DNA from 2 places in the Streptomyces sp. NPDC014995 genome. Region 1 is predicted to be linked to the other one. Evidence: predicted binding sites of a transcription regulator. Region 1 holds the regulator's gene; the other holds the start of a gene.
What was found. The regulator HspR, encoded in region 1, represses chaperone genes until heat shock. The targets are predictions, from matches to a motif close to TTGAGNNNNNNNNNCTCAA.

Region 1 (14,930 bases):
GCTCCTGGCGCTCGCCGTACCGGGCGCCGGCCCGGCGGACGCCTCCGAACTCCGCCTGATCAGCGGGCTCGGCCGGATCAACCGGGTCATCACGCGGACCATGACCGAGGCCTGCGGCGAGCTGCTCACCATCCAGCCCCATGCCGGCCATGTGGGCCCGCCGCCCGAGGCCCACGCCGAGGCCCTCGACCGCGACCAGGCCTTCCTCGACCGCGGCGGCCGGATCCGCACCCTCTACCAGCACACCACGCGGCACATCCCCACGGTCCAGGCCCGCTACGAGCGGCTGCGGGGCGACGTGGAGGCCCGCACCCTCGACGAGATCACCGAGCGTCTCGTCATCGTCGACCGCACGGTCGCCTTCGTACCGGCCAGCAAGGACCGCACCCTGGCCCTGGAGGTCCGCCACCCCGCCCTCATCGACTACTTCGCCACCACCTTCGAGCGGCTCTGGCGCCTGGCGACACCGATGCACCCGGAGACCGTCCGCCGGCCCAGCCTCGACGGCGTCACCCCCCGCCAGCGCGCGATCGCCGCCCTCCTCGTCGAGGGCCACACCGACACCGTCATCGCCGACCGCCTCGGCATGAACGTGCGCACCGCCCGCGTCCACATCGCCAAACTGGCCGCCACCCTGGGCAGTGAGAGCCGTGCCCAACTCGGCTATCTCATCGGACGGTCGGGGATCCTGGACCGGGAACGATGACCGGAGCGGCCGCCCCGGGAAGGGGCCCGTCCAGACCCGCCTGGGCGATCCGCACCCCCAGCTGCGTGCGGCTGGCCGCGCCGAGCGTCTCCGACAGACGGGCGATGTGCGCCCGGCAGGTACGGACGCTGATGCCCAGGCGTTCCGCGATCACCGCGTCCTGGTGGCCCTCCGCCAGCAGCGCCGCGATGGACTGCTCCCGGTGCGAGATGCCCTCGATACGGGGGTCGGGCAGCGGCGCGGTCAGCGGGATCGCCAGCTGCCACAGGCGTTCGAAGACGGTGACCAGGTAGGAGATCAGGGCCGGGTGCCGCAGCTCCAGCGCCATCGTGCGGTCGGCGTTCGCGGGGATGAAGGCGACCGTGCGGTCGAAGAGCATCAGCCGGTCGATGACCTCGTCCAGGGTCCGCGCCTCGACCGCGTCGCCCATCAGCTCCAGGTAGTTGAGCAGTCCCTGGCCGTGCCGGGCCACATGGTTGTACAGGTCCCGCATCCGCACGCCCCGCCCGCGCAGCGCCAGCGCCCGGTGCAGCCCCTCGGACAGCTCGTGCTCACGCCGGATGCCGCCCGGCTGGACCGTCAGCACCTCCGTCGTACACGCCTCCGTCGCCTGGTCCAGGGCCGCCTGGATGCGGGAGGCACCGTCCAGGACGCGGATCGCCGCGCCCTCCCCGGCCGCCGGGACGGGCGCCGGCCCGCCCAGGCCCGCGTACCACTCGAAGGCGGCCACCGCCGAACCCATCCGCCGCCGGCTCGCGCTGACCTCGTCGTACAGTCCGTGCAGCAGCCGGGTCATGACCTCCTGCGGGGAGGTCGGCACCAGCCAGTCCATGTCGTCGGGGTCCGGGTGGAGCAGGGCCAGCTCCAGCAGGCAGGGAACCGGCTCGGCGTCCCGGCGCGGCACACGGCCCCGCCGTACGGCCCGGGAATACACGCGATCCCCGGCCTCGCACAGTCGGTCAGCACCGTGAGGATGCTCCTCCGTCCCGTGCCCGGCCATCGCCCATCCCACCCCCGCTGTCCGCGTCTTCCGCAGCGCAACTATGCGCGGCCCCGGACCGGCTCCGCAACACGGCTCCGTCCGCCGGCACCGCGGAAAACCACCGGTACGTATGGATATCTCCCGGCCTCCGCCCCCCGCACTGCAACAAGCTGACGGTGGCCGGCCGGGACCCGCGGCGGGGCGGTCGGCACGAAGGAGGGGGTACGCGGTGTCGCGTACCCCCTCCCGTCGGCGTCCGGCCTGCCGGACGCCGGGTCACTTCAGGCCGATCGCCTTGCAGTCCGTCTCGAACTTGGCGGTGCAGATGTCGGACACCTTGTAGATGCCGTCCGCGACGACGGTGCCCTCGATGTTGCTCTTCGTCAGGGCGACCACGGGGACCAGCTGGGCCGGGATGTCCTTGTCGGTGGGGCTGTCGACCGAGTCGCGGGTGAGGGCGTCGAACTGGATGTCACGGCCCTGGACCTTGGCGACGGCCATCTCGGCGGCGGCCTCCGCCATCTGGGGGTAGGGCTTGTACACGCTCATGTACTGCTCGCCGTTGACGATCCGCTGCACCGCCTGCAGCTCCGCGTCCTGGCCGGTGATCGGGGGCAGCTCGCCGCCGCTGATGCCCGCGGCCTCCAGGGCCTTGATGATGCCGCCGGCCATGGCGTCGTTGGCGGAGTAGACCCCCGCGATGTTGTTCTTGCCGATCTTGTTGATCGCCTCGGTCATGTTGGCCTGGGCGGCCTCCGGGCTCCACGCCTTGGTGTCGTAGGACGCGGAGATGGTCACCCGGTCCTTCAGCTCGGACAGCGCGCCGTCCTTGAACTGCTTGGCGTTCGGGTCGGTCGGCGAGCCGTTCATCATGACGATCTTGTCGGAGGGGTCGGCCGCGCCCAGGGCCTCCACCAGGGTGCGGCCCTGCACCTGGCCGACCAGCTCGTTGTCGAAGGAGACGTACGCGTCGATCGGGCCCTCGGCGAGGCGGTCGTAGGCGATGACCGGGATGCCCGCGTCCTTGGCCTTCTTCACGGTGCCCGCGATGGCGTGCGCGTCGACGGCGTCCAGCAGGATGATGTCGACCTTGTCGTCGATCATCCGCTCCATCTGGGTCACCTGGGTGTCCGGGTCGGAGGCCGCGTTGGCGTACTCGGTCCTGCCCTTGTTCTGGGTGAGCGAGGCGATCTTGTCCCGGATGATGGGGTAGTCGAACTCCTCGTACCGGGTGTTCGTCTTCTCCGGCATCAGCACCCCGACGGTGATGTCGGTGGTCTTGGTCGGCGTCGCTTCGCCGGCGTCCTCCGTCGCGCTCAGCATCCCGCATCCGGCAAGCGGAAGGGACAGCGTGGAGGCGACCACGGCCATGGCGATACGACGACGCATTCGGGGGCTCACTTCAGGTGCGTTCCGGACATGGGTGCGACATGTTGACCCAGGTGTCTGAAAAGACAACGCTTCGGCGCCCGCCGACGTCAAGCGGAACCACTTAACGAAGTAACAACATCACACTCCGCTTAGCGCGTGAAGACGCATGGAGACGGCACGGAAACCTCTCCCGACAGCCTTTACAGACCCTCCACCCGACCGGAGTTCACGAGAGGCCGAAGAAACGCACAACCAACCCGGTTGCTCGCGAGTCGACCTCTCGACGGCCCGTCGCCGTCCCGACCCGAGCAGAGGACCGCATGGACCGTATGAACCGTATGAACCCAGCCAGCCTCGCGACGGCCGTCGTGCTCGCCACGACCGGCGGTCTGCTCACCACGGTCACCCTGGCCGCCACCTCCGCCTCGGCCGCGGCGAGTTGCGTCTCGCCGGTCTACCAGCGGCAGATGTTCGCCAACACCACCCTCTCCGGCGCCCCGAAGCGGACCGACTGCGACTCCGCGATCGACCAGAACTGGGGCACGGGCGCCCCGGCCGCCGGGCTGCCGTCCAACAACTTCGGCGTCCGCTGGACGGTGACGAGGGACTTCGGCTCCGGCGGCCCCTTCGCCCTCACCGCCTCCACGCAGGACGGCATCCGGGTCTACGTCGACGGCGTCCGCAGGATCGACCTGTGGCGAAACGTCTCCTCCACGGTCTCCAAGACGCTCAACCTCACCCTTCCCGCCGGCAGGCACACCCTGCGGATCGACTACGTGAACTGGACCGGCAGGGCGAACGTCAAGTTCGCCTACGCGCCCCGTACGTCGGCGACCGTCGACAAGGTCGGGCCGCTCGCCCCGGCCGAGGTGGGGGCCATCTACGAGCCCGCCACCAACCGGGCCCGGCTCGCGTGGGCGAAGAACAAGGAGATGGACCTGGCCGGGTACCGCGTCTACCGGCGCGTGGCCGGCTCCTCCACGTGGACGAAGCTCACCACCACGACGTCCACCACCCACACCGACGCCCCTCCGACGGACGGCCGGACCTACTTCTACGAGATCCGCGCCTACGACAAGGCGGGCAACGTCTCGCCCGGCTCGGCCGACCGGGGCATCACCAGCGACGACCGCGTCGCCCCCGCCGCCCCCACCGGCATCACCGCCGCCTCCACCAGCACGGCCAACACCCTGTTCTGGTCGGCCGTGCCGACCGCGACCCGGTACGAGGTGGCCCGCGCCGACACCGTGGACGGCCTCTACACGCGCATCGCCCAGGTCGCCCACGCCACGTCGTACGCCGACGCGACCGCCCCGGCCGACGTGCCCGTCTTCTACAAGGTGCGGGCGCTGGACGCGTCGGGCAACCCGTCGCCGTACTCGAAGGCCGTCGTCGCCACGCGCGACACCGTGGCGCCCGGCGCCGTGCGGGACCTGAAGACCGTCGTCCAGGACGAGGGCGGGGTGACGCTGACCTGGCTGAGCGGCGGCTCGGACGCGGCCGGTTACGTGGTCCACCGCTCGGCCACCAACACCGGCGGCCGGACCAGGATCGGTACGACCGCCACGCTCACCTACCGGGACACCACGGGTGAACCGGGCCGCCCGTACAAGTACTTCGTGACCGCCGTGGACTCCGCCGGCAACGAGTCGGCGGCGCAGGAGACGACCGCCACCCGCACGGTCGACCAGAACAGCGCCCCCGCCACCCCCACCTGGAGTTCCGCCAAGATCGTCGGTGACCAGCTCATCCTCGACTGGGCCCAGGACGGCTACGTCCGGGTCGGCGGTTACCTCGTCTACCGTTCCCGCTCGGCCACCGTGGACACGTCCGAGGCGGCGATGCCGTACGCCTCCATCGACGGCGCCCTGTCCCAGTACCAGGCCACGGTCTCCGACACCGAACGCGACTACTACTACGCCGTCGTCGCCACCTCGGCCGGCTACGGCGTCCGCTCGGCCGCCTCGAGCGCGGTCCTGCCGTCGGTGAGCGCGACGCCGCCGCCCCAGCCCACACAGGTGGACGAGGTCACGGCCGGCGACGGACAGGTGCGGCTGACCTGGGGGACCGCGCCGGACCTCCCGGGCGAGTCCCGCATCACCGGTTACCGCGTCTACCGCTCGACCACCGCGGGCGTCACCAAGGAGAACGCCGAGGCGGTCTTCTCCACCACGGCGTCCGACCACACCGACACCGGTCTGGCCAACGGCACGACGTACTACTACGCCGTCACCACGGTCAACGCGGCCGGCCTGGAGTCGGAACTGTCCCCGGAGGTCTCGGCGACCCCGGGGACGTGACGGCCGGCCCCGCGAAGAGGGCCGGGCGCCCGCCGCCGTCGCGCGCCTGATGGCCCGTCACCGCCCTTCTGGGCCCGGGGGATTCGTCCTCCGGGCCCTTTCCCGTGCGTCGGTAGGGTCGAGCCGATCACTTCCCTGCGGAGAACGGACAGCATGCGCATCAAGCGAGCACTCACGGTCGGCGTCACCCTGGTCGCGTTGACAGCGGTGGTGGGGTGCGAGGACGACGGCGACGGGGCGGCCGGCACCGACAAGGCCGCCGCCACCCCGGACCGGGCCCGCACCACCGCCCCGGCCGACGGTGACACCGCGGGCGGAGACACGGCAGGCGGCGGCACCACCGAGCAGGGCTTCGGCGGCGCGCTCCCCGAGGCCTCGGACACCGCCACCCTCGCGCGGTACGTCGACCTCTACACCTCCTGCAAGGAGGTGCGGACGGGCGACGAGTACGACGCGAACCACGACGGCTCGGACACCGCCTGGGGCTCGGAGGAGGCGGCGGACCCCTCCTGGGGCGTCCAGGAACGCGCCGTCTGCAAGGACTTCACGTACCCCATAGCCCTGCTGACCGTGTCGGACATGACGAAGTTCCAGACCGCGGCCAAGGCGAGCGGCGACGAGTTCGCCATCGGGGAGAACATCGCGGTCGTCCCGGTCGGCGACGAACAGGTCGAGGCCCTGTCGAACTCCGAACTCGTCTTCCTCAGCTGCGACCCGGACTTCGCACCGCCGAGCGGCTACCGGACGGAGCCGGCCCTCGTCGACGGCTGCGTCCTGAGCGACTACTGGCCCAGCTGATCCGGACCCGGCGCCGCCCCCGTGGCGTACAACCCATGACCGTCCTGACCAGTCCTGTTCGGCGACGGCTGATCTTCGCCGTCGCCGGACACGGCCGAAGGACCGAATGAACCGAGCCAGACGCACGACCGCCACGGCAGCGACCGCGGTCGTGCTCGCCACCGCCGGCGGCCTGAGCGCCGTCACGGCCGCGCCGGCCTCCGCCGCCGGCTGTGTCTCGCCCGTCCACACGCGGCAGATCTTCGCGAACACCACGTTCTCCGGTACGCCGAAGCAGACCGGCTGCGACGCCGCGATCAGCGAGAACTGGGGCACCGGATCCCCGGCCTCCGGCGTGCCGTCGAACTACTTCGGTGTCCGCTGGACGGTGACCCGTGACTTCGGCTCCGGCGGCCCCTTCGCCCTCACCGCCCGGGCCCAGGACGGCATCCGCGTCCACCTCGACGGCACCTGCAGGATCGACCTCTGGAAGAACGTCTCCTCGACCGTCTCGCGGACCGTCAACCTCACCGTCCCCAAGGGCCGGCACACCCTCCGCGTGGACTACGTCAACCGGACCGGCGCCGCCAACGTCGCCTTCACCGAGCTGGACATCACCCCGGGCGAGCCCATCCGCCATCCCTGGCTCATCCGCCCGGACCTGCTCTGAGGCACCGGCGCCGACGCGCCGGCCCGGACAACGCGAAGAAGCCCGGAGGACTCGGCCTCCGGGCTCCTCGATCACCTTGCCGCGACGTCAGTCCGACGCCTGCTGGCGCTTGGGCCGCCACACCACCAGCGCGCTGGTCTGCTGCACCTCCTGGTACGGCACCAGGTCGCGCCGGTAGGAGGCGTGCACGGCGGCCTCGCGCTGCTGCATCGCCGCCGCCGCGCCGTCCAGGGCCGCCTCCAGTTCCACGACGCGGGACTGGAGCGCGGCGACCTGGTTCTCCAGTTCGATGATCCGCTTGATGCCGGCGAGGTTGATGCCCTCGTCCTGCGACAACTGCTGGACGGTGCGCAGCAGTTCGATGTCGCGGGCCGAGTAGCGCCGGCCCCGTCCCGCGGTGCGGTCCGGGGACACCAGGCCCAGGCGGTCGTACTGACGCAGCGTCTGCGGGTGCAGGCCTGAGAGCTGGGCCGCCACCGAGATGACGTAGACCGGGGTCTCCTCGGTCAGTTCATACGGGTTACGTCGACGGCCGTCCATCACCATCAAGCTCCCTTCGCGGCCTCGAACAGCTCCGCCCGCGGGTCCTCACCCGCGGTCGCCTCGCGATACGCCTCCAGCGCTTCACGAGCCTTCCCCGACAGGTCCTTCGGAACACTCACCTCGACGGTGACCAGCAGATCGCCGCGGGTGCCGTCCTTGCGGACCGCGCCCTTGCCCCGCGCGCGCATGGTGCGCCCGTTGGGGGTGCCGGGCGGCAGCTTCAGCGTCAGGGCCGGGCCGCCGAGGGTGGGGACGCGGACCTCGCCGCCGAGGGCCGCCTCCGCGAAGGTGACGGGCACGGTGACCGTGAGGTTGTCGTCCTTGCGGCCGAAGACCGGGTGCGCGCCGACGTGGACGACGACGTACAGGTCGCCGGCCGGGCCGCCGCGCTCGCCGGGGGCGCCCTTGCCGCGCAGCCGGATCCGCTGCCCGTCGGTGACACCCGCGGGGATGCGGACCTGCATGGTGCGGGAGGACTTGGCCCGGCCGCTGCCCTTGCACTCCAGGCAGGGGTGCTCGGCGATCAGACCGCGGCCCTTGCAGTCCGGGCAGGGGTCGGTGAGCGAGAAGCCCCCGCCGGAGCCCCGCGCCACCTGGCCGGTGCCGACGCAGGTGGGGCACACGCGCGGTGTGCCGTTCTTGTCGCCGGTGCCCGAGCAGGCCTTGCACGGGGACTGCGAGGACATGCGCAGCGGAACCGTCGCGCCCTCTATGGCCTCCGTGAAGCTCAGCGTGACCTCGGACTCGATGTCCTGGCCGCGCCGGGGCTGGGTGCGGGTGCCCGTGGTGCCGCCGCGGTTGAACAGGCCCCCGAAGACGTCACCGAGTCCGCCGCCGAAGCCGCCGGCTCCCCCGCCGCCCTGGGCGCCTCCGAAGAGGTCGCCCAGGTCGAAGTTGAAGGAGCCGCCGCCCGCGCCCGGCCCCGGGCGGAAGCCGCCGTTGCCGAAGAGGGCGCGTGCCTCGTCGTACTCCTTGCGCTTCTTGGGGTCGCCGAGCACGTCGTTCGCCTCGGAGATCTCCTTGAAGCGCTCCTCGGCCTTGGCGTTGCCCTTGTTGGCGTCCGGGTGGTACTCGCGGGCGAGCTTCCGGTACGCCTTCTTGATCTCGGCCTCGGTGGCGTCCTTCGGGACGCCGAGGACCTTGTAGTAGTCCTTCTCGATGAAGTCCTTGGTGCTCATCCTCGACGTCCCTCCTCTCTCATCGGTTCAAGCTCAGCCCTCGTCCGGGCCACCGCTCTCCTTGTCGTCGGCCGCCGCGTCGGTCTCCTCGGCCGTCTTGACCGTCTGGGCCCCCGGCTGCGGTTCGGCCACGGCCACCCGCGCGGGGCGGATGGTGCGCTCGCCGATCCGGTACCCGGGCTGCAGAATCGCCACGCACGTCGTCTCGGTGACGTCCGGCGCGTAGCTGTGCATCAGGGCCTCGTGGATCGTCGGGTCGAAGGGCTCGCCCTCCTTGCCGAACTGCTGCAGACCCATCTTCGCCGCGACGGTCTCCAGCGACTCGGCGACGGACTTGAATCCGCCGACGAGTTCGCCGTGCTCCCGCGCGCGGCCGATGTCGTCGAGCACGGGCAGGAGTTCGGTCAGGAGGTTCGCGATGGCGATCTCCTTGACCGCGATCCGGTCGCGCTCGACCCGGCGGCGGTAGTTCTGGTACTCGGCCTGCAGGCGCTGGAGATCCGCGGTGCGCTCGCCGAGCGCGGTGCGGGTCTGGTCCAGCTGTGCCGTCAGACCGGTGATCTGTGCGTTCACGTCCCCGGCCGGGGCCGCGCCCTCCTCCGGGGAGGGGGCGGCCTGCGGCTCGGCGTCGTCGGGGGTGGCGCCGGAGGGGACGTCGGGCTTCTCCTCGAAGCCCGGGGTCTCCTCCGTCACGCGGCACCGTCCTTCCGCTCGTCGTCCACGATCTCGGCGTCCACGACGTCGTCGTCGGCGGCCTTGGCGCCACCGGCGGCGGCACCCTCGGGACCGCCCGCGGCCTGCGCGCCCTGGGCGTCGGCGTACATGGCCTGGCCGAGCTTCTGGGAGACGGCCGCGACCTTCTCGGTGGCGGTGCGGATCTCGGCGGTGTCCTCGCCCTTGAGCTTCTCCTTCAGCTCGGCGACGGCGGCCTCGACCTCGGTCTTGATCTCGCCGGGGACCTTGTCCTCGTTGTCCTTGAGGAACTTCTCGGTCTGGTAGACGAGCTGCTCGCCCTGGTTGCGGGCCTCGGCGGCCTCGCGGCGGCGGTGGTCCTCCTCCGCGTACTGCTCGGCCTCCTGGCGCATGCGGTCGACCTCGTCCTTCGGCAGCGAGGAGCCGCCGGTGACGGTCATCTTCTGCTCCTTGCCCGTGCCCAGGTCCTTCGCGGTCACGTGCATGATGCCGTTGGCGTCGATGTCGAAGGAGACCTCGATCTGCGGGACCCCGCGCGGCGCCGGCGGCAGACCGGTCAGCTCGAACATCCCGAGCTTCTTGTTGTAGGCCGCGATCTCGCGCTCGCCCTGGTAGACCTGGATCTGCACGGACGGCTGGTTGTCCTCGGCCGTCGTGAAGATCTCGGAGCGCTTCGTCGGGATCGTCGTGTTGCGCTCGATCAGCTTGGTCATGATGCCGCCCTTGGTCTCGATACCGAGGGACAGCGGGGTGACGTCGAGCAGCAGGACGTCCTTGACCTCACCCTTGAGGACACCGGCCTGGAGCGAGGCACCGATGGCGACGACCTCGTCCGGGTTGACGCCCTTGTTGGCCTCCTTGCCGCCGGTCAGCTCCTTGACGAGCTCGGCGACGGCGGGCATACGGGTGGAGCCGCCGACGAGGACGACGTGGTCGATCTCGCTGAGGGAGATGCCGGCGTCCTTGATGACGTTGTGGAACGGCGTCTTGCACCGCTCCAGCAGGTCGGCCGTCAGCTGCTGGAACTGGGCCCGGGTGAGCTTCTCGTCCAGGTGCAGCGGGCCCTCGGCGGAGGCGGTGATGTAGGGCAGGTTGATCGAGGTCTCGGAGGACGAGGACAGCTCGATCTTCGCCTTCTCGGCGGCCTCGCGCAGACGCTGGAGCGCCATCTTGTCCTTGGCGAGGTCCACGCCGTGACCGGACTTGAACTGCTGCACCAGGTAGTCGACGACCCGCTGGTCCCAGTCGTCACCACCGAGGTGGTTGTCACCGTTGGTGGCCTTCACCTCGACGACGCCGTCGCCGATCTCGAGCAGCGAGACGTCGAACGTGCCGCCACCGAGGTCGAAGACCAGGATGATCTGCTCGTCCTTGTCGAGGCCGTAGGCGAGCGCGGCCGCGGTGGGCTCGTTGACGATGCGCAGGACGTTGAGACCGGCGATCTCACCGGCTTCCTTCGTCGCCTGGCGCTCGGAGTCGTTGAAGTAGGCGGGGACGGTGATGACCGCGTCGGTCACCTTCTCGCCCAGGTAGGCCTCGGCGTCCCGCTTCAGCTTCTGCAGGATGAAGGCGGAGATCTGCTGCGGGTTGAAGTCCTTCCCGTCCAGCTGGATCTTCCAGTCGGTGCCCATGTGACGCTTCACGGAACGGATGGTCCGGTCCACGTTGGTGACCGCCTGGCGCTTGGCGACCTCGCCGACCAGCACCTCGCCGTTCTTGGCGAAGGCGACGACGGACGGCGTGGTCCTGGCACCCTCGGCGTTGGTGATGACGGTGGGCTCGCCGCCCTCCAGAACGCTGACGACGGAGTTAGTCGTGCCCAGGTCGATGCCGACCGCACGTGCCATGGTGATCTTCCTCCAGCTGACTTGAGTGGAACGGACTCAAGTGTGCACGAGGCTCACCGCTCGGTCAACAGACCTGAGTCGGCCGGACTCAACTCTTATCCGTTCCTTACACGCAAGGATCCGCTGACCTGCGAGGACGGCTCGGGGCTCGGGGCTCGCGCGGGTGATTCGTCCGACCGCCGAGGGGGTCTCACCGCGGACACGGGTTGACGCCGGGCGCGGGCCCGGCCCCGCGCGGCACCCTCCCCGGGGCGCGCGTACACCGGCACCCGCCACAACCCGAGGACGACGGCCAGGGCGACGCCCGCCACCCACAGCGCGGCCTGCGCGCCCGCCCAACCGGTGTGCACCAGCGTCCCGACGAGTACCCCCGCGAAGGCCGCGACACCGATGACGACCGTCACCCCCTGCGGAGTGAGCCCGAGCCGCCTCAGCCGGTGGGCGAGATGGTCGGGGCCGCGCCGCAGCAGCGGACGCCCGGCCGTGCGCCGGGCCAGCAGGACGAGGGCGGCGTCGGCGACGGCGACCGCGGTGAGCGCGAACAGCACGCCCGCGCCGGCCGCCGCGTCCTGCCCCGCGCGCACGGTCACCGCCGCCACCGCGAGCAGGAAGCCGGCGAACAGCGCGCCGCAGCCGCCGAGCGCCACGCGCGCGGGAGGCCAGTTGTGCATCAGGAACCCGGTCAGCGCGGCGGCGAGCACGCTCATCAGCACCGCGAGCCCGTCCATCACCTCGGCCGCCGCGCACACGGCCGCGCCGAAGGCGGTGACGACCCCGACCGTGCCGGCCACCCCGTCGGCGTGGTCGAGAGCCCGGAAGGCGAGCGCGACACAGGTGATCCAGCCGACGGCCACGACCCCCGCGGCGACACCGGTGTCGCCGTACGGCACGACGCAGGCCGCCGCGACGGCCGTGCCGACCACCAGGAACCGCGCCTTGAGCCGCCACAGGTCCGCGACCAGCCCGAGCCCGGCGAGCCCGGCGGCCGCGGCGAGCGGCACCCCCATCCCGTCCCCGAGCGGGGCGACCCCCGTCCAGTCCCCGACGGCCGCGACGAGACATGTCGTCGGCACGACGGCCACACCCCCCGACAGGGCCACCCGTCGCTGTCGCTGCCGCCGGTCGATCAGCCCGGCGCGCAGGGCGGGCCCGCGCAGCAGCGCGGCGAGGACGGCGGCGAGGAGCAGGGCGGTGGCGGAGGCAGCGATCCCGTAGAGCACGGACATAAATTAGTCATGAAAGTACCAATTTGGTACGAATAACACGGTCGGATTCCGCAGTAACCCTCAGCGACTTTCTGAGGCAACCCTCAGCGACGCAGATCACCGCACGCCTGGCTACAGTGCGACGGAAGATAAGGGTAGTCTCAGACGGACTGCATAAGTTACCGCTTAGTAATTTCGGGGAACCCGTCGACGGAGCCCCCGACGAAACCCCTCGCAGGCCCGAGGAGCCCCCATGCAACTCGCCGCGATCATCGTGTCGCTGGCCCTCACCGTGGTCGGCGTCGCCCTGCTCGCCCGCGCCATCGGCCAGTTCGTCCGGTACTTCAAGCTGGGCCAGCCGGTCCCGGCGGGAACCCGGACCGACAACCCCTACCAGCGCAGCGTGACACTGGTCCGCGAGTTCCTCGGCCACACGCGCATGAACCGGTGGGGCATCGTCGGTGTCGCCCACTGGTTCGTCGCGATCGGCTTCCTGACGCTGCCGCCGACGATCATCACCGCGTACGGCCAGCTGTTCCAGGCCGACTGGACGCTGCCGGTCATCGGCGGCTTCCTGCCGTACGAGCTGTACATCGAGTTCATCGCCGCGATGACCACCCTCGGCATCGTCACGCTGATGGTCATCCGTCTGCTGAACCTGCCCTCGCGCCCCGGCCGCAAGTCCCGCTTCGCCGGCTCGAAGATGGGCCAGGCGTACTTCGTCGAGTACGTCATCCTCACCATCGGCCTGGCCATCTACGTGCTGCGCGGCCTGGAGGGCGCGCTGCACCACGTGGAGCACTACGAGGCCGCGTACTTCGCGTCGTACCCGCTGGTCCTCGCCTTCAAGGGCCTCGGCGTCGCGACGCTGCAGAACCTGGTCTACCTCTTCGCGATGATCAAGCTGGGCACGACCATGATCTGGATGATCACGGTCAGCCTGAACACCAACATGGGTGTCGCCTGGCACCGCTTCCTGGCCTTCCCGAACATCTGGTTCAAGCGCGAGGCGACCGGTGAGACGGCCCTCGGCGCGCTCCAGCCGATGACGAGCGGCGGCAAGCCGATCGACTTCACCGACCCCGGCGACGACGACGTCTTCGGCGTCTCCCAGGTCGAGCAGTTCTCCTGGAAGGGCCTGCTGGACTTCTCCACCTGCACCGAGTGCGGCCGCTGCCAGTCGCAGTGCCCCGCCTGGAACACCGGCAAGCCGCTCTCCCCCAAGCTGCTGATCATGTCGCTGCGCGACCACGCCCACGCCAAGGCGCCCTATCTGCTGGCCGGCGGCGGCAAGACGATGGAGGGCGAGGAGAAGGCCTCCGAGGAGCAGCTGAAGGACGTGCCCGCGGCCGCGCTCGCCGAGGCCGAACGGCCGCTGATCGGCACCGCCGAGGAGAACGGCGTCATCGACCCGGACGTCCTGTGGTCCTGCACCACCTGCGGCGCCTGCGTCGAGCAGTGCCCCGTGGACATCGAGCACGTCGACCACATCGTCGACATGCGCCGCTACCAGGTGATGATCGAGAGCGCGTTCCCGTCCGAGGCGGGCACGATGCTCAAGAACCTGGAGAAGAAGGGCAACCCCTGGGGCCTGGCCAAGAAGCAGCGCCTGGAGTGGACCAAGGAGGTCGACTTCGAGGTCCCGGTCGTCGGCAAGGACATCGAGGACCTCACCGAGGTCGAGTACCTGTACTGGGTCGGCTGCGCCGGCGCCCTGGAAGACCGCGCGAAGAAGACCACGAAGGCCTTCGCCGAACTCCTCCACATCGCGGGCGTCAAGTTCGCGATCATGGGCGGCGACGAGAAGTGCACCGGTGACTCGGCGCGCAGGCTGGGCAACGAGCCCCTCTTCCAGGAGCTCGGCATGGAGAACGTCATGGCGCTGAACATGGCGTTCGGCGAGGAGACCGACGACGAGGGCAACGTCACGCCCGAGTCGAGGAAGCCCAAGTCGGCGAAGAAGATCGTCGCCACCTGCCCGCACTGCCTCAACACCATCGGCAACGAGTACCCGCAGCTCGGCGGCGACTACGAGGTCATCCACCACACCCAGCTGCTCCAGCACCTGGTGGACGAGGGCAAGTTGATCCCGGTGACCCCGGTCGAGGGCATCATCACGTACCACGACCCCTGCTACCTGGGCCGCCACAACAAGATCTACACGCCTCCGCGCGAGATCATCGCCAACGTCCCGGGCCTGCGCAACGAGGAGATGCACCGCCACAAGGAGCGCGGCTTCTGCTGCGGCGCCGGTGGTGCCCGGATGTGGATGGAGGAGCGGATCGGCAAGCGCATCAACAACGAGCGTGTCGACGAGGCCCTGTCCCTCAACCCGGACATCGTGTCGACGGCCTGCCCGTTCTGCCTGGTGATGCTCACGGACTCGGTGAACGGCAAGAAGAACGACGGCAAGGCCAAGGAGTCCATCCAGGTCGTGGACGTCGCCCAGCTCCTCCTGGAGTCGGTCAAGACCCCGGTCGACGACGAGCCCCCCGCGGGCGCCTCGGAGACGGAGAGCGAGCCGGAGCCGCAGCCGGTCAAGTGACCGGCGCCGACGGTGCGTTGCGACGCCCCCCTGTCCCCGTGCGGGACAGGGGGGCGTCGGCGTACGGGAGGTCCCGCGGAGGTCGTACGGGTCTGTGCGGGTCTCCCCTTAGG
Region 2 (14,930 bases), on a different contig from region 1:
TGGAGCAGTTCGTCGCCGTCCTCACGGTGACCGCGGCGCGCGACCGGCAGACCGCCGACGTGGTGCACGGTGCGCTCGCCGCGGCGACCTGATCGACACTGGTGCCGTGAAGAGCGAAGACACCCCCTTCGAGGGCGGCCCCATGGACGGCCGTAGCCTCCCGGTTCTGCTGGGCCCGACCGGCCGGCCGCCGAAGACATACCGCATCCCCGTCCCCGACGCGGCCGGCGGTCCGCCGACCGTGCTGGTCTACCGGCGCGTGCCCCGGGGGCACGGCGGGAGGCTCGGGCTCTCGCAGGGCTGGAAGTACGCCTACGACCCGGAGGGGCGGGCCGGTGGCCGGCTGAAGTGGCCCTGGTCGAAGCCCGACGCCACGCCGGGCGGCACACGGGATGACGCCGACGGGTGATCCTGTTGCGCCGAACCGCGCAGGCCTGACGCACGCCCCGGCACCCACCCCTGATGCTCGCCCTGCGGGGTGGAGGGGCCGCCCCGCACCGGAGGTGATGACGTGTCAGGAAGGCTGCTGCGTCTGGTCTGCACGGTCTGCACGACGGCGCTGGCCACCCAGGCCCTGCTGACGCCGGGGACCGCCGTGGCCGTACCGGAACCCCCGGAGCCCGGCGAGCGGTCGGTGGCGGCGCTGCTGACGGACCTTCAGCGGCTGTACCGGAAGGCCGAACAGGCCACCGAGGCCTACAACGCCACCGAGGAGAAGCTGAAACGGCGACGGGCCGAGGCGGACCGGCTCAACGCCGCCCTGGCGAGGACCCGCCTGTCGCTCGAGGAGAGCCGGGGCGCCGCCGGGCGCCTGGCCCGGCAGCAGTACCAGAACAGCACCGACATCTCCCCCTACGTACGGCTGCTGCTGGCCCGCGATCCGCAGCACGCCCTCGACCAGGGGCACGTGATCGGCCAGTTGGCGCGGGAGCGGGCCGAGACGGTGGGGCGGCTGGAGGGCGGCGAGCGCAGGGCGGACGGGCTGGCCCGCCGGGCGCGCGCCGCACTGGACGCACAGCTCACCCTCACCGAACGCCGGAAGAAGGAACGCGACGCCGTGCGCAGCCGCCTCGACGCCGTGCAGAAACTCCTCGCCTCCCTCACCGCCGGCCAGCTCACCGCCCTCGCCGCGCTCGAACGCGACGGCGTCGCCAAGGCCCAGAGGACACTCACGGCCTCGGGCGCGCTGAGCGCCGACCGCACCCCCTCCCGGCAGGGCGACCGGGCGGTGCGCTACGCCGTACGACAGCTCGGCAAGCCGTACCAGTGGGGCGCGGAGGGCCCCGCGTCGTACGACTGCTCGGGCCTGACGTCGGAGGCATGGCGTGCCGCCGGGTCACCGATTCCCCGCACCAGCCAGGAGCAGTGGGCGCGGCTGCCGAGGATCCCGCTGGACGAGCTGAGACCCGGCGACCTGGTGATCTACTTCCCCGACGCCACGCACGTGGCGATGTACGTCGGCGGGGGAAGGGTGGTCCAGGCCCCGCGCACCGGAGAGAAGATCAAGATCTCACCTGTCGCGTCCCACCCGATCCTGGGAGCCGTACGCCCGGACCGGCCCGCCGCGGGGGCGCGGGACTGAGACACCGTGCGGCTCCGCCACGCGGGCGCGAGCGGCCACGGACGAGCCGCGGCCGCCGGACACCGCACACCCCCGCGGCGATCAGGTTCCGGTGACCGAGGCCAGATAAGCCGCCGTCTTCTCCGGCTCGTAGAAGAAGTTCTCGAAGTCCGCCGGGTCGTTGAACGCGTTGGCGACACGATCAGCCACCGGCTGGAGCTGCCCCGCGGCGCCCAGCAGGTTGATGATGTGCTCCGGCGGCGGGGCCAGCATCGCGTTGGTCCACTTGGTGACGTGCCGGGCGGTGTCCCAGTACCGGTCGAACGTGGCCCGCATCCACTCCTCGTCGAACTCCTTCTCCCCGTGCTCGAGGATGGAGGCGAGGTACGCGGCCGCGCACTTGGACGCCGAGTTGGACCCCTGGCCGGTGATCGGGTCGTTGGCGACGACCACGTCGGCGACGCCGAGGACCAGGCCTCCGCCGGGGAGGCGGCCGATCGGGTTGCGGACGGTGGGCGCGTAGCGCCCGGACAGGGTGCCGCCGGCGTCGGTCAGTTCGACCTTGGTGGCCCGCGCGTACTCCCAGGGCGTGAACTTCTCCATGAGCTCCAGGGTCAGGGAGAGGTGCTCCGCCGGGTCCTTGACCCCGTTGAAGACGTCGAGCGGGCCGCCGGGTATGCCCTCCCAGAAGAGGATGTCGGCGCGGCCGGAGGTGGTCAGCGTCGGCATGACGAACAGCTCGCCGACCCCGGGGACCAGGTTGCAGCGGACCGCCTCCATGTCCGGGTGCTCCGGGCGCGGGCCCATCCCGTGGACGTACGCCACGGCCAGGGCGCGCTGCGGCTCGCTGTAGGGGGACCGCTCCGGGTCCCGGGCGAACATCTGCACGAGCTCGCCCTTGCCGGCCGAGACCAGGACGAGGTCGTAGGCGCGGGAGAAGTAGTCGAGGTCGGAGACGGCCGCGCCGTGGATCACCAGCTGGCCGCCGCGCTGCGCGAAGGTCTCCATCCAGCCGGCCATCTTCACCCGCTGGTCGACCGACTGGGCGAATCCGTCGAGCCGGCCCACCCAGTCGATCGCGCGCTGTGTCGGGCCCGGGTCGTGCGAGCCGGGGGCCGCCACCGAGACGCCGAGTCCTTCGATCTTCGGGGCCTGGGACTCCCAGAAGTTGAGCTGGAGGTCGCGCTCGTGCTGGAGGGCCGTGTGGAACATGCACTGCGTCGACATCACCCGGCCGGAGCGGATCTCGTCCGCGGTCCGGTTGGACATCAGGGTGACCTCGTACCCGTGCGACTGGAGTCCGAGGGCGAGCTGGAGACCGGACTGACCGGCTCCGACGACGAGTATCTTCCGCATGCGGGTGGTTCTCCTACTCGGGGGTTTCGTCGAGCGCGTGGCCCACCAGGGCCAGGAGGGTCTCGATCACGGAGATCCGGCGGCGCGCATCCATGATCATTACAGGTATGTGCGGGGGGATCGTCAATGCCTCCCGCACGTCCTCCGGCTCGAACAGCTCACTGCCGTCGAAGTGGTTGACCGCGACGACGTACGGCAGTCCGCAGCTCTCGAAGTAGTCGAGTGCCGGGAAGCAGTCCTTCAGGCGGCGGGTGTCGGCGAGGACGACGGCGCCGATCGCGCCGCGCACCAGGTCGTCCCACATGAACCAGAACCGCTGCTGGCCCGGCGTGCCGAACAGGTAGAGCACGAGGTCGTCGTCGAGCGTGATGCGGCCGTAGTCCATGGCCACCGTGGTGCTGACCTTCTCCGGGGTGCCGGTGAGGTCGTCGGTCTCCTCGCTGGCCTCGGTCATCAGCGCCTCCGTCTGGAGGGGCGTGATCTCCGAGACGGTGCCGACCAGGGTGGTCTTGCCCACGCCGAAGCCACCGGCCACCACGATCTTCGTGGCGACGGGGGCCCGGGTGCGGTCCGTCTGCCAGGGCCGCAGGTGTTCCTCGTCCTCGGGGACGACGTCGAGGAACGGGGACACGCCGAAGGAGGGGTCGGCGTCAGAGACGACGGAGTCCACTCAGCACCCTTTCCAGCAGAGCGCGGTCGGGACGGCCCGTACCGTGACCGGTCCCGGTGCCGTACACACGGATCTTTCCCTGGTCCGCGAGGTCGCTGAGGAGCACCCGGACCACGCCGAGCGGCATCTTCAGCAGCGCGGCGATCTCCGCCACCGTACGCATGCGGCGGCACAGTTCGACGATGGCCCGCAGCTCCGGCATCACCCGGGAGCTGAGGGAACCGTTCGTCAGTTCCTTGCGCTCCTCGGGCGCCTCGAGTTCGGCTGTGGTCGCCACGAACGTCTCGACGAGGAGGACGTGACCGAAGCGGGTACGGCCGCCGGTCAGCGAGTAGGGACGCACGCGGGCGGGCTTGCGGTCGCCGCCGCGGACGGGGAGCTGCCCGTGGTTCCCGGGCCGCGTACTCATCGCATGCTCCCCGTCGTCTCGGTCTCCAGGGACTTCCGTAGCTCGCTGCGGAGTTCGGGGGTCAGGACGTGGCCGGCGCGGCCCACGAACAGCGCCATGTGGTACGCCACCACGCTCATGTCGCAGTCGGCGGAGCCGTGGACGCCGAGCAGGGAGCCGTCGCTGATCGACATCACGAAGAGGCTGCCCTCGTCCATGGCGACCATCGTGTGTTTGACGCCGCCGAACTCCATGAGCTTGGCGGCGCCGATGGTGAGGCTGCCGATGCCGGAGACGATGGTGGCCAGGTCGGCGGAGGATCCGCGCGGGCCGGTGGGTTTGGCTCCCCTGGCCTGCCGGGCCGCGTCGTTGCGGCCGGCGTCCGAGGAGAGCAGGAGCAGGCCGTCGGAGGAGACGACCGCGACGGACTGGATACCCGGTACTTCCTCCACGAGGTTCGTCAACAGCCAGTGCAGGTTACGGGCTTCACTGCTCAGTCCGAAGGTACTGGGCGCGGTCAACTGCTTGCCTCCTCGACTGTGCCCCCCGTGTCTTCTTCGGCGTGTGCGTGTGCTTCTCGAGCGGACGGTGCCTTGTTCTGGCCCGTCCGCTCGGCGATCTCGACTTCTACGTCGTGGTACCCGGCCTCCGCCCCCCGGCGGAAGCCGCCCAGGCGGCGGCGGAGGGCTTCGGCGTCGACGGAGCTGGTCCGCTGGCGCGGGGCGTGGGCGGGTGCGGTGATCTTGGGTGTGCGTTTCGGGAGGCCCTTGTCGGTGACGATGTCTTCCTGTTCGTCGGGGACGCGGGCGTGTTCCGCCTCGGCTTCGTCTTCGGCGGGTTCGTCTTCCCCCGCACCGTCCGTGGTGTCCTCGCCGCCGACGGCCGCGGGTGGGTGGTCGTGGTCGTTCGCGTCGTCGTCTTCGTGGTCGTCTGCCTGCGGCCGGTGGTCGGCGGGCGCCGGGCCGTCCGAGGGCGACCGGTCCTCGTTCTCCGGTACCCCGTCCGCTTCCTCCTGCGGGATCAGGAGTTCCATCGTCGTCTCGGCCGGTGCCTCCGACGCCGCCTCGTCCACGGCCTTCTCGGCCAGGGCGACCAACGGGTCGCCGGTGCCCTTCGGACGCCCCGGCAGGACGTTGGAGTTGGCCTCCGCGTCCGCGCCGGGGAGGGAGAAGCCGTGGGCGGTGGAGGAGGCGGGCGCGGCCGTCGGGATCGCGGCGGCCGGGGCGGTGGCGAGCAACGAGGTGGGGACGACGACGACCGCGGCTATCCCGCCCTGCTTCTGCTCGCGCAGCTGCACCCGCACCCCGTGCCGGTGGGCGAGGCGGGCGACGACGTACAGGCCGAGCCCGAGTCCCTCTTCGCCCTCCTGGTCGTAGGGGGTGTCCGGATCGAATTCGGTGAGCCGGGTGTTGAGGCTGGTCAGCCGCTCCTCGGTCATGCCGATGCCCTCGTCCTGGACGGAGAGCATGACCTCGCCGTTCTCCAGGAGCCAGCCGGAGACCTCGACGGGCAGGTCCGGCGGGGAGAACGACGTGGCGTTCTCCATGAGTTCGGCCAGGAGGTGGCTCAGGTCGTCGGCGGCGAAGCCGGCCACGTGCGCGTGCGGGGGGAGCGCGGAGATGCGGACCCGCTCGTAGCGTTCGATCTCGCTGACCGCCGCCCGGACCACGTCCACCAGCGGGACCGGGCCCGGGTGCTGCTGGACGTGCTCCGTGCCCGCCAGCACCAGCAGGTTCTCGCTGTGCCGGCGCATGACCGTGGCGAAGTGGTCGAGCTTGAAGAGGGTGGACAGGCGGTCGGGGTCCTGCTCGCGCTCCTCCAGGCCCTCGATGACGGCGAGTTGGCGTTCGACGAGGCCGAGGGTGCGCAGCGAGAGGTTGACGAAGGTGCCGCTGATGCTGGAACGCAGCCGCTCCAGACGGGCGGCGGCGTCGGCGAGTTCGGCGCGCAGCTCCTCGCGGGCGTCGGCCATCTTCTGGCGCTGTCCGACGAGGTGCTTGCGGTCGGACTCCAGGGTGGTGACGCGCTCGTGCAGGGCGACGGCGTGCTCGTGCAGGGCGTTGACGGAGCGGACGACCTGGGCGAACTCGTCGTTGCGGCCGGTGAACGCGACCGGCTCCTCGGCGGCCGGGTTCTCGGCGCCGGCCAGCCGGGCGGAGCCGAGGCGCAGGACGGCCAGCGGGCGGGTGAGGCTGCGCGCCATGGCGGTGGCGACGCCGACGGCGACCAGCATCAGGGCGCCGAGGAGGGCGATGCGGATCTCCAGCGCGGTGACGTCGTCGTCGCGCAGCTGGGCGAGGTCCTTGGTGCGGCGGTCGTAGAGGGAGGCCTCGATGCCGCGCATCAGGTCGACGCGGGCGGAGAGCGCGGCGTCCAGCTTCTTGGTGCTGGTGTCGAGCTCGCCGTTGCTCAGTTTCGGCTGGTCGGTGAGGGTCGCCAGGTACTTCTCGGCGGTCTCGACATCGCCGCCGGTGAGCGTGGAGTCGTAGGAGTCGACGACCGGCCGGGGGGCGCTCTCCCGGAAGGCGGTGAGGGCCGCGTCGGAGCGCAGCCGGGCCTGCTGGGCGGCGGCGGTGAGGGCGTCGCGCTGCTTGGTGTCGGCCGCGGAGGAGACGGTCTCGGTGGACGACAGGCCGGTGACGGGGTCGTAGACGCTCTCGGTGGACGTCGGCACGTTCAGCGCGGCCAGCAGCAGTCCGCGGGCCGCGGCGGCCTGCTGGACGGCGGTGTCGAGGTCGGCGAGGGCGTGCGCGCCGGAGCCCGCGCGGGGCGGCATCTGCTCGGCGAGCCGCTCGGCGAGCCCGTGCAGCGCGGTGATGGCGGCCGAGTACGCCTGGTGCGCCTCGAGCGGCGTGCTCTTGCCGGTGAGGGCGGCCTGGCGGACCGACGCTATGCCGTCGAGGTCCTCGCGGAGCGCGGCGGGCGTGTCGGTGTCGGCGGTCAGCTCCCGCACCTGCCGGTCCACGCGGGCGCTGCTCTCCCCGGAGGGCGCCTCGGCCTTGGTCCGGCCGGCCGCGACGTAGGTGGTGACCTCGTCGCGCTCGTCGGCTATCGACTGGGCGAGGACGAGGGCGTCCTGGGTCTGTTCGGCCAGGGTGACCAGGTCCTGCGCGTCCTTCAACTGCCCGGAGGCGCCGAGGATCGAGGGTGCCCCGGCTCCGGCGATGGCGGCGGCCACCACGGCGACCGCGACGATGAGCCGGTTGCGTACGTGGGTGGGACGGCCCTTGCCGACAGAGGTGCGCTCCGCGCCCCCCTCGGAGGCCGTCTTCCTGCCTGTGCGCCGAGGCCGCGTCTTCTGCACCGGTGCTCGCATTCCTGTACTCGTGTACCCATGGGCCGGATGACGCTCCGTCAACTGGTGCGTACGTCCGGTACGGCTCCCGACCCTCCCAGTGCCGGTGGGCGGGGTTCGCGCATCGCCTGCCCCGCCACCCGAAGGAGTGAACATCGGAGGGGAGTTGACGAGCAAGTTCCTCTGGCGTGTGCGACGGCCTTGCGCGGGCGGCCGGTTGGACGTGGGCGGCGGGCTTTGGCAGTATTCGCCGCCACGCCTTCCCGGAGTGCTTCATTCCCACCCAAAACAGGCGTCTGACCTGCGACGGTGCGCCGACCCGGGGAGCGTTGCCAGCCTTTTGCGGAGTGTGTGAAGGGGTCGTGCAGACTGGCTGGATGCGTACGGAACTTGTGTCGGAGCCCAGTGATGGGGCCCACCCCAACGAGGACTTCGCGAGCGTCGGACTTCCCGCGTCCGGACAGGGCGGTTCGGTCGTCCTGCTGGACGGGGTGACGCCGCCGCGGGGCGGCACGGGCTGTCTGCATTCGGTCCCCTGGTATACCGCGCGCCTGGGTGGCGCCCTGACCGAACTGACCGTTTCACTCCCGGATGTTCCCCTGGCCGAGGCACTGGCCCGCGCCATCGCTCGTACCTCGGACGCCCACGCGGGAACCTGTGACCTTTCTCACCCGCGCACCCCACAGGCGACCGTGGTCGTCGTGCGCTGGTCCCCGGAGACGGTCGAGTACCTGGTGCTGTCCGACTCGGCCCTCCTCCTGGCCGCTCCCGACGGCACGGTCACCCCCGTCCTCGACGACCGCATCGCCCTGCTCCCGCCCGCCCTGCTGGCGAGCGAGGAGATCTGCGACGCGCGGGCCCGCAACAAGGAGGGCGGCTTCTTCACGGCCGCCGCGGACCCGGCGGTGGCCGCCCGCGCGGTCACCGGCACCGTCCCGCGCGACGAGGTGGCCGCCCTGGCCGCGCTCACCGACGGGGCGACGCGCTGGGTGGAGAAGTTCCGCGAGGGCGACTGGGCGGACCTGTTCACCTACGTCCGCAAGGAGGGCCCGCGAGCGCTGGTGGAGCGCGTGCGGGAGCTGGAACGGGCGGACACCGGGCGGGCGTTCCTGGGCCGCGGCAAGAGGCACGACGACGCGTCGGCGGTGTTCGTGGAGCTGTGAACCCCGGTGCGGACCGCTACTTGGCCATGCCCTGGTTCAGCTGGTGGAGCAGCCGTGCCAGTTCCGCCACCTCCCCGCGGTCCCAGTGCGCGAGCTGGCTGACGTACCGCGCGCGGCGGGCCTCGCGGACCCGGCCGACCCGGGTGCGGCCCTCCTCGGTCAGGTCGACCAGCCAGGCGCGTCCGTCCGCCGGGTCCGGCTCGCGGGCGATCAGGCCGAGCTGCTCCAGGGCGCGCAGCTGGCGGGACATGGTGGCCTTGCCGACGCCGATGTAGCCGGCGAGCTCGGTGGCGCGCTGGCGGCCGCACTCCTCCAGCCGGACGAGCAGGCCGTACGCCGCGGGCTCCAGGTCCGGGTGGACCTCGCGGGCCATCTCCCCCTGGTTGGCGCGGGCACGGCGCAGCAGCACCGTCAGCTCCCGCTCCAGGGACAGGAACTCCCGGTCCACACCTGTCGTCGACGTCTCGGGTGCGCTCCCGCGTCCGTCGCCGTTTCCGTCCTCGTGCACGTCAGCGCTCCTGATCCGGTTCCCCTGGTGATTCTACGTGCGTAGCTGTTCACCCGACGGAGAACGGTGGCATGCCCATGCCGAGGTTGCGAGTCGGTTCGCTGCCCGGCGCGCCTCGGATCGCCGCCCGGCCGCGCGCCGGATCGTCACTCGTCCGTCCGGTGGAGGCCCGCGCCCCTCACGGGACCCGGGCCTCCCTCATCCGGTCGCGTCCGTCACGCCGCCACCGGAACCTCCGGCGCCGCGCCGTTCGTGGCCGGCGCGAGGGCCAGCTCCAGGACCTGGCGGACGTCGGTGACGGTGTGGACGTCGAGCTTGTCCAGCACCTCCGCCGGGACGTCGTCCAGGTCGGGTTCGTTGCGCTTCGGGATGATCACGGTCGTGACCCCGGCCCGGTGTGCGGCGAGCAGCTTCTGCTTCACGCCGCCGATCGGGAGGACCCGCCCGGTCAGGGAGACCTCGCCGGTCATCGCCACGTCCGTACGGACCAGACGTCCGGACAGCAGGGACGCGAGGGCCGTCGTCATCGTGATGCCGGCGCTCGGGCCGTCCTTGGGGACCGAGCCCGCCGGGAAGTGGATGTGCACGCCCCGGTCCTTCAGATCGCCGACCGGCAGTTCCAGCTCGGCACCGTGCGAGCGCAGGAAGCTCAGCGCGATCTGCGCCGACTCCTTCATCACGTCGCCCAGCTGGCCCGTCAGGGTCAGGCCCGCCGCGCCCGTCTCCGGGTCGGCCAGCGACGCCTCGACGTACAGGACGTCACCGCCGGCCCCCGTGACCGCGAGGCCCGTCGCCACGCCCGGCACCGCGGTGCGCCGCTCGGCCGGGTCCTGGGCGGACTCGGGCACGTGGTGCGGCCGGCCGATCAGGCCGCGCAGATCGCCGTCGCCGACGGTGAACGGCAGCTCCCGCTGGCCCAGTTCGTGCTGGGCGGCGATCTTGCGCAGCAGCCGGGCGATGGACCGCTCCAGGTTGCGCACGCCGGCCTCGCGCGTGTACTCGCCGGCCAGCTTGCGCAGCGCGCCCTCGTCGAGCGTCACCTCGTCCCGGTCCAGGCCCGCCCGCTCCAGCTGGCGCGGGAGCAGGTGGTCGCGGGCGATGACGATCTTCTCGTCCTCGGTGTAGCCGTCGAGCCGGACCAGCTCCATGCGGTCGAGCAGCGCCTCGGGGATGGCCTCCAGGACGTTGGCGGTGGCGAGGAAGACGACGTCCGACAGGTCGAGTTCGACCTCCAGGTAGTGGTCGCGGAAGGTGTGGTTCTGCGCCGGGTCCAGCACCTCCAGCAGGGCCGCCGCCGGGTCGCCCCGGAAGTCGGAGCCCACCTTGTCGATCTCGTCGAGGAGCACCACCGGGTTCATCGACCCGGCCTCCTTGACGGCCCGGACGATCCGGCCGGGCAGCGCGCCGACGTACGTGCGCCGGTGACCGCGGATCTCCGCCTCGTCGCGGACGCCGCCGAGGGCGACGCGGACGAACTTGCGGCCCATGGCGTGCGCGACGCTCTCGCCCAGGCTGGTCTTTCCGACGCCGGGCGGCCCGACCAGGGCCAGTACGGCACCGCCGCGCCGTCCGCCGACGACACCCAGGCCCCGCTCGCCGCGGCGCTTGCGCACCGCCAGGTACTCGGTGATCCGCTCCTTGACGTCCTCCAGGCCCGCGTGCTCGGCGTCGAGGACCGCCTTCGCGCCCTGGATGTCGTAGGCGTCCTCGGTCCGCTCGTTCCACGGCAGTTCGAGGACGGTGTCCAGCCAGGTCCGGATCCAGGAGCCCTCGGGCGACTGGTCGCTCGCCCGCTCCAGCTTGTCGACCTCCTTGAGGGCGGCCTCGCGGACCTTCTCGGGCAGGTCGGCGGCCTCGACGCGGGCGCGGTAGTCGTCGGACTCCTCGCCCTCCTTCTCGCCGTTGAGCTCGCGCAGTTCCTTGCGGACGGCTTCCAGCTGACGGCGCAGCAGGAACTCGCGCTGCTGCTTGTCGACGCCCTCCTGGACGTCCTTGGCGATGGTCTCGGCGACGTCCTGCTCGGCGAGGTGGTCGCGCAGTTGCTGGGTGGCGAGCTTCAGACGGGCGACCGGGTCGGCGGTCTCCAGCAGCTCCACCTTCTGCTCGGTGGACAGGAAGGGCGAGTAGCCGGAGTTGTCGGCGAGGGCGGAGACGTCGTCGATGGCCTGGACGCGGTCGACGACCTGCCAGGCGCCGCGCTTGCGCAACCAGGCGGTGGCGAGCGCCTTGTACTCCTTGACCAGTTCGGTGACGTGGCCGGGGAGCGGCTCGGGCACCTTCTCGTCGAGCCTCGTGCCCTCGACCCACAGCGCGGCCCCCGGGCCGGTGGTGCCGGCGCCGATCCGCACCCGGCCGCGGCCGCGGATCAGGGCGCCCGGGTCACCGTCGGCCAGCCGGCCGACCTGCTCGACCGTGCCGAGCACGCCGGTGGACGCGTACGTGCCGTCGATGCGTGGCACCAGGAGGACCCTGGGCTTTCCGGGCTCCGACCGGGCGGCGGCCTGGGCGGCCTCCACCGCGGCGCGCACATCGGCGTCGTTGAGGTCGAGCGGAACCACCATCCCGGGCAGCACGACCTCGTCGTCGAGCGGCAGCACAGGCAGGGTGAGCGGTGTGAACGCTGTGGACTCAGCAGCCATGATCTCCCCTTAGGCAGTCAAGTTGAGTTATGCCGACTCAATGCGCGAGGGCCTGTCGGATGTTCCCGGAAAGGCCGTCCGTTCGCTGTGGGCGATCACAGGGCCGGGACGGAAGGCTTGCCCCTACCGTCAGCCAGTAATGAATGCAGACCGCTTGCAGCCATTACATGGAGGACTATATGGACCGTTTCGTACAGGCGTGGGTGGACGGGTGGGTCGTGTCGCGCGGGGCCGCGCCGCCCGTGGACGAGCCGTGGGGCTGCACGATCGACGTGGGAACGGGAGCCCAGCACGTCACCCGGCACGTCCTCGGGGCGACGAACGACGCCGTCGAGGAGGCGACCGTCCGGACCGTGGCGGGCGCGGTGACCGGGGCGGGCGTGTGGCTGAAGGTGTTCGCCGATCCGTCCGTCGTCCGGGGCTGGCTGGGGCCGGGCTGGTGGGTCGACCCCGAACCCGGCCACCTCATGTCGGCGCCGCTGACGGACGCCCCGCCCGGCCGCGTCCCCGACGGCTACCGGCTGCGCACCTGGTCGCGCGGCGGCGTGACCCGCACGATGATCGCCGCCCCGGACGGCTCCCTGGCCGCGCGCGGGCAGATCGCCCCGACCGGCGCGACGGCGGTCGTCGACCAGATCGAGACGTCCCCCGCACACCGCCGTCGCGGACTCGGCACCCTCGTCATGCGGACGCTTCAGCGCGCGGCGGTCGGACAGGGCGCCCGCACCGGCGTCCTGGGCGGGACACCGCAGGGGCGGGCGCTGTACGAGTCCCTGGGCTGGCGCGTCGAGTCGCCGTTGACCAGCGCGAGGTTCACGGGAACGGACGCCTGAGGGGCGCACCGCCCGGCGCCGCCACGCCCCCTCACCTCCCCGCCCCCGCGCCCTTCCCCGCACCCCACCCGCTTCAGGCAGGGCCGTCACCACGGCACCTCCCTCACGGCGCCCTGGCCACCGGCACCGGCGAACCCGCCCCGGACACCCCGGAGGCTACGCAGCCGCCGCCCTCCCCCACCGCCGCACCCACGGCCACGTCCCCACCCCGATCGCCAGCGCGATCAGGTGACCCCAGTTGGTCATCGGGTCCGTGAAGGCGATCAGGTCCTGGACGAGCATCCCGCCGAACACCGCGAGCAACGGCCACCGCAGCCACGGTGTCAGCAGCCCCGCCAACGCCCCGGTGCTCGCGGCGACGCCGAAGCTGATGCCGTAGTCGAGGCGGTGCAGGGAGCTGTCGGGGAGGTGGCCCACGAGGACGGCGAGGCCGATGGGGACCTCGGTCGCGAGGGTGGCCAAGGCGTGCCCGAGCAGGAAGACGCCGGCCGTGCGGACACCGCCGACGCGCCGCTCCAGCGCGGTCAGGACGAGGAGGAAGCCGACGACGAACGGCGAGGCGATCCCGCCCGCGACCCACAACGCGCTGGCGACCAGCACCCTCACCGGCTCGCGCAGCAGATGGGCGACGTCCGTGCTGGACGCCTGTTGCAGGGACCGTACGAGCGTGGAGTCGGCGTGGGCGGCGACGTAGGAGGTGGTGGCGAGGACGGCCGCGTAGGCGAAGGTGAAGGGCGTGCCGGTGGGGGTGGGCAGCAGGCGTTGGGGGCGCGGGCGGGCCTTCGCCGGTGGTGGCGGAGGCCGGCGGCTGCCCTGGCGCGGCACGCCGTTCAGCAGGCCGGACACGTCCGGAACGTCGGCAGGGGGTGGGCCCGGGGGCGGCGTCGGGGCGCTCGCGTCGGCCGTCGTGGGGCGTGCCGTGCGTTCCACGGTGAGGCGCTCCTTCCGTTCCTCTCCACCTTTCGTGCCGCACGACCCCGCTGTCTGTGACCGGCACCACGCGACAGCCGGATTCACAGCGAGCCCCCAGCGCGCGACAGCCGATCGACAGCGAGCCGGACGGGGTGCGGCGGCCGCCCGGCGTCAACCACTCCCGCCCCCTCACCCCCGCTTCACCCCGGTTCACCCCCATGTGCGGCCCCGCAGGAAGGGGCCTCCGCGAAATCGCTCAACAATCCGTCAGCGCCGGTGCCACGATGGACGGATGTCCGTTTCCTTCGACTCCTCCGGCTCCTCCGTCTCCTCCGGCTCCTCCGTATCCTCCGGCTCCTCCCGCTCCTTCGACTCCTTCGACATCCCCGAAGTCCTGGACCGTCGTGAGGGCCCGTACGGCGAGGTCGTGCTGCGTCGGCACGGGGAATCGCTCCAGATCATCGCCAACGGCTGCTTCCTGATGGACACCTCCGACGGCCGCTCGGAGCGGCTGCTGGTCGACGCCGCCCTGACCGCGCTGGACGGCCGCCCCGCACCGGACGTGCTGATCGGCGGGCTGGGCGTCGGGTTCTCGCTCGCACACGCCGCCGCCGATCCCCGCTGGGGACGCATCACGGTCGTCGAGCGCGAACGCGCCGTCATCGACTGGCACCTCGACGGCCCGCTGGCCGCCCTCTCCGGGCCCGCTCTCGCCGATCCGCGGACGGAAATCCTGGAAGCGGATCTGCTCGACTTCGTCAATGAGACATCCGACACGTTCGACGCGCTCTGTCTCGACATCGACAACGGCCCCGACTGGACCGTCACGGAGGGCAACGGCGGGCTCTACTCACAGGCCGGACTCACGGGCTGCGCAAGGGTGTTGAGGCCGGGCGGGGTGCTGGCCGTGTGGTCCGCGCAACCGTCGCCAAAATTCGAGGGAACCTTGGGGAATGCCGGGTTCCAACGGGTGCGTACCGAAGAGATCCCGGTTGCCCGAGGCGTGCCCGACGTCGTACACCTTGCCGTCCGACCTGGATAGCAAAGCCACGGTGACTCCCCGTACGCTGCTGCCCTGACGCCGATCATTTACGCGTCAACCGCAGTCATGCGCAGACAAGGGATCACCCCACTGATTCCGGAAAGCACACTCAGGGGCGGGCGATGGACCAGACACACACCTCGCACAACGGCACGACGACGGCGACCCCGGGCGCGCAGCGCCGTGTCCTGGTGGTCGAGGACGACCCGACGATCGTCGACGCCATCGCGGCCCGCCTGCGCGCCGAGGGATTCCTCGTGCAAACAGCGGGTGACGGCCCGGCGGCCGTCGACACCGCGGAGGCCTGGCAGCCCGATCTGCTGATCCTCGACATCATGCTGCCCGGCTTCGACGGTCTGGAGGTCTGCCGTCGTGTGCAGGCCGCCCGCCCGGTGCCGGTGCTGATGCTCACCGCGCGCGACGACGAGACCGACATGCTGGTCGGGCTCGGCGTGGGCGCCGACGACTACATGACCAAGCCGTTCTCCATGCGGGAGCTGGCGGCACGCGTGCACGTGCTGCTGCGGCGCGTGGAGCGGGCCGCCCTGGCCGCGGCCACTCCC

Region 2: a site for HspR is predicted at 11,603-11,621, ahead of lon (endopeptidase La). Genes of this name have one in related genera too.

The regions. Positions count from the first base shown of each region.
Region 1 is NZ_JBIBVX010000002.1:544,639-559,568, reverse strand. It holds gene ACF1A1_RS06985 (LuxR C-terminal-related transcriptional regulator) at 1-706, shown strand, start outside; gene ACF1A1_RS06980 (LuxR C-terminal-related transcriptional regulator) at 669-1,706, opposite strand; gene ACF1A1_RS06975 (sugar ABC transporter substrate-binding protein) at 1,965-3,077, opposite strand; gene ACF1A1_RS06970 (fibronectin type III domain-containing protein) at 3,398-5,359, shown strand; gene ACF1A1_RS06965 (hypothetical protein) at 5,513-6,157, shown strand; partial or broken gene ACF1A1_RS06960 (PA14 domain-containing protein) at 6,264-6,740, shown strand; gene ACF1A1_RS06955 (heat shock protein transcriptional repressor HspR) at 6,894-7,346, opposite strand; gene dnaJ (molecular chaperone DnaJ) at 7,352-8,527, opposite strand; gene grpE (nucleotide exchange factor GrpE) at 8,561-9,220, opposite strand; gene dnaK (molecular chaperone DnaK) at 9,217-11,067, opposite strand; gene ACF1A1_RS06935 (MraY family glycosyltransferase) at 11,163-12,287, opposite strand; gene ACF1A1_RS06930 ((Fe-S)-binding protein) at 12,526-14,817, shown strand.
Region 2 is NZ_JBIBVX010000006.1:33,121-48,050, forward strand. It holds gene ACF1A1_RS13795 (TetR/AcrR family transcriptional regulator) at 1-92, shown strand, start outside; gene ACF1A1_RS13800 (hypothetical protein) at 107-409, shown strand; gene ACF1A1_RS13805 (NlpC/P60 family protein) at 512-1,582, shown strand; gene ACF1A1_RS13810 (styrene monooxygenase/indole monooxygenase family protein) at 1,664-2,917, opposite strand; gene ACF1A1_RS13815 (ATP/GTP-binding protein) at 2,931-3,587, opposite strand; gene ACF1A1_RS13820 (DUF742 domain-containing protein) at 3,568-3,996, opposite strand; gene ACF1A1_RS13825 (roadblock/LC7 domain-containing protein) at 3,993-4,496, opposite strand; gene ACF1A1_RS13830 (nitrate- and nitrite sensing domain-containing protein) at 4,493-7,279, opposite strand; gene ACF1A1_RS13835 (protein phosphatase 2C domain-containing protein) at 7,648-8,433, shown strand; gene ACF1A1_RS13840 (MarR family winged helix-turn-helix transcriptional regulator) at 8,450-8,941, opposite strand; gene lon (endopeptidase La) at 9,157-11,580, opposite strand; gene ACF1A1_RS13850 (GNAT family N-acetyltransferase) at 11,760-12,413, shown strand; gene ACF1A1_RS13855 (rhomboid-like protein) at 12,570-13,343, opposite strand; gene ACF1A1_RS13860 (spermidine synthase) at 13,618-14,367, shown strand; gene ACF1A1_RS13865 (response regulator transcription factor) at 14,490-14,930, shown strand, end outside.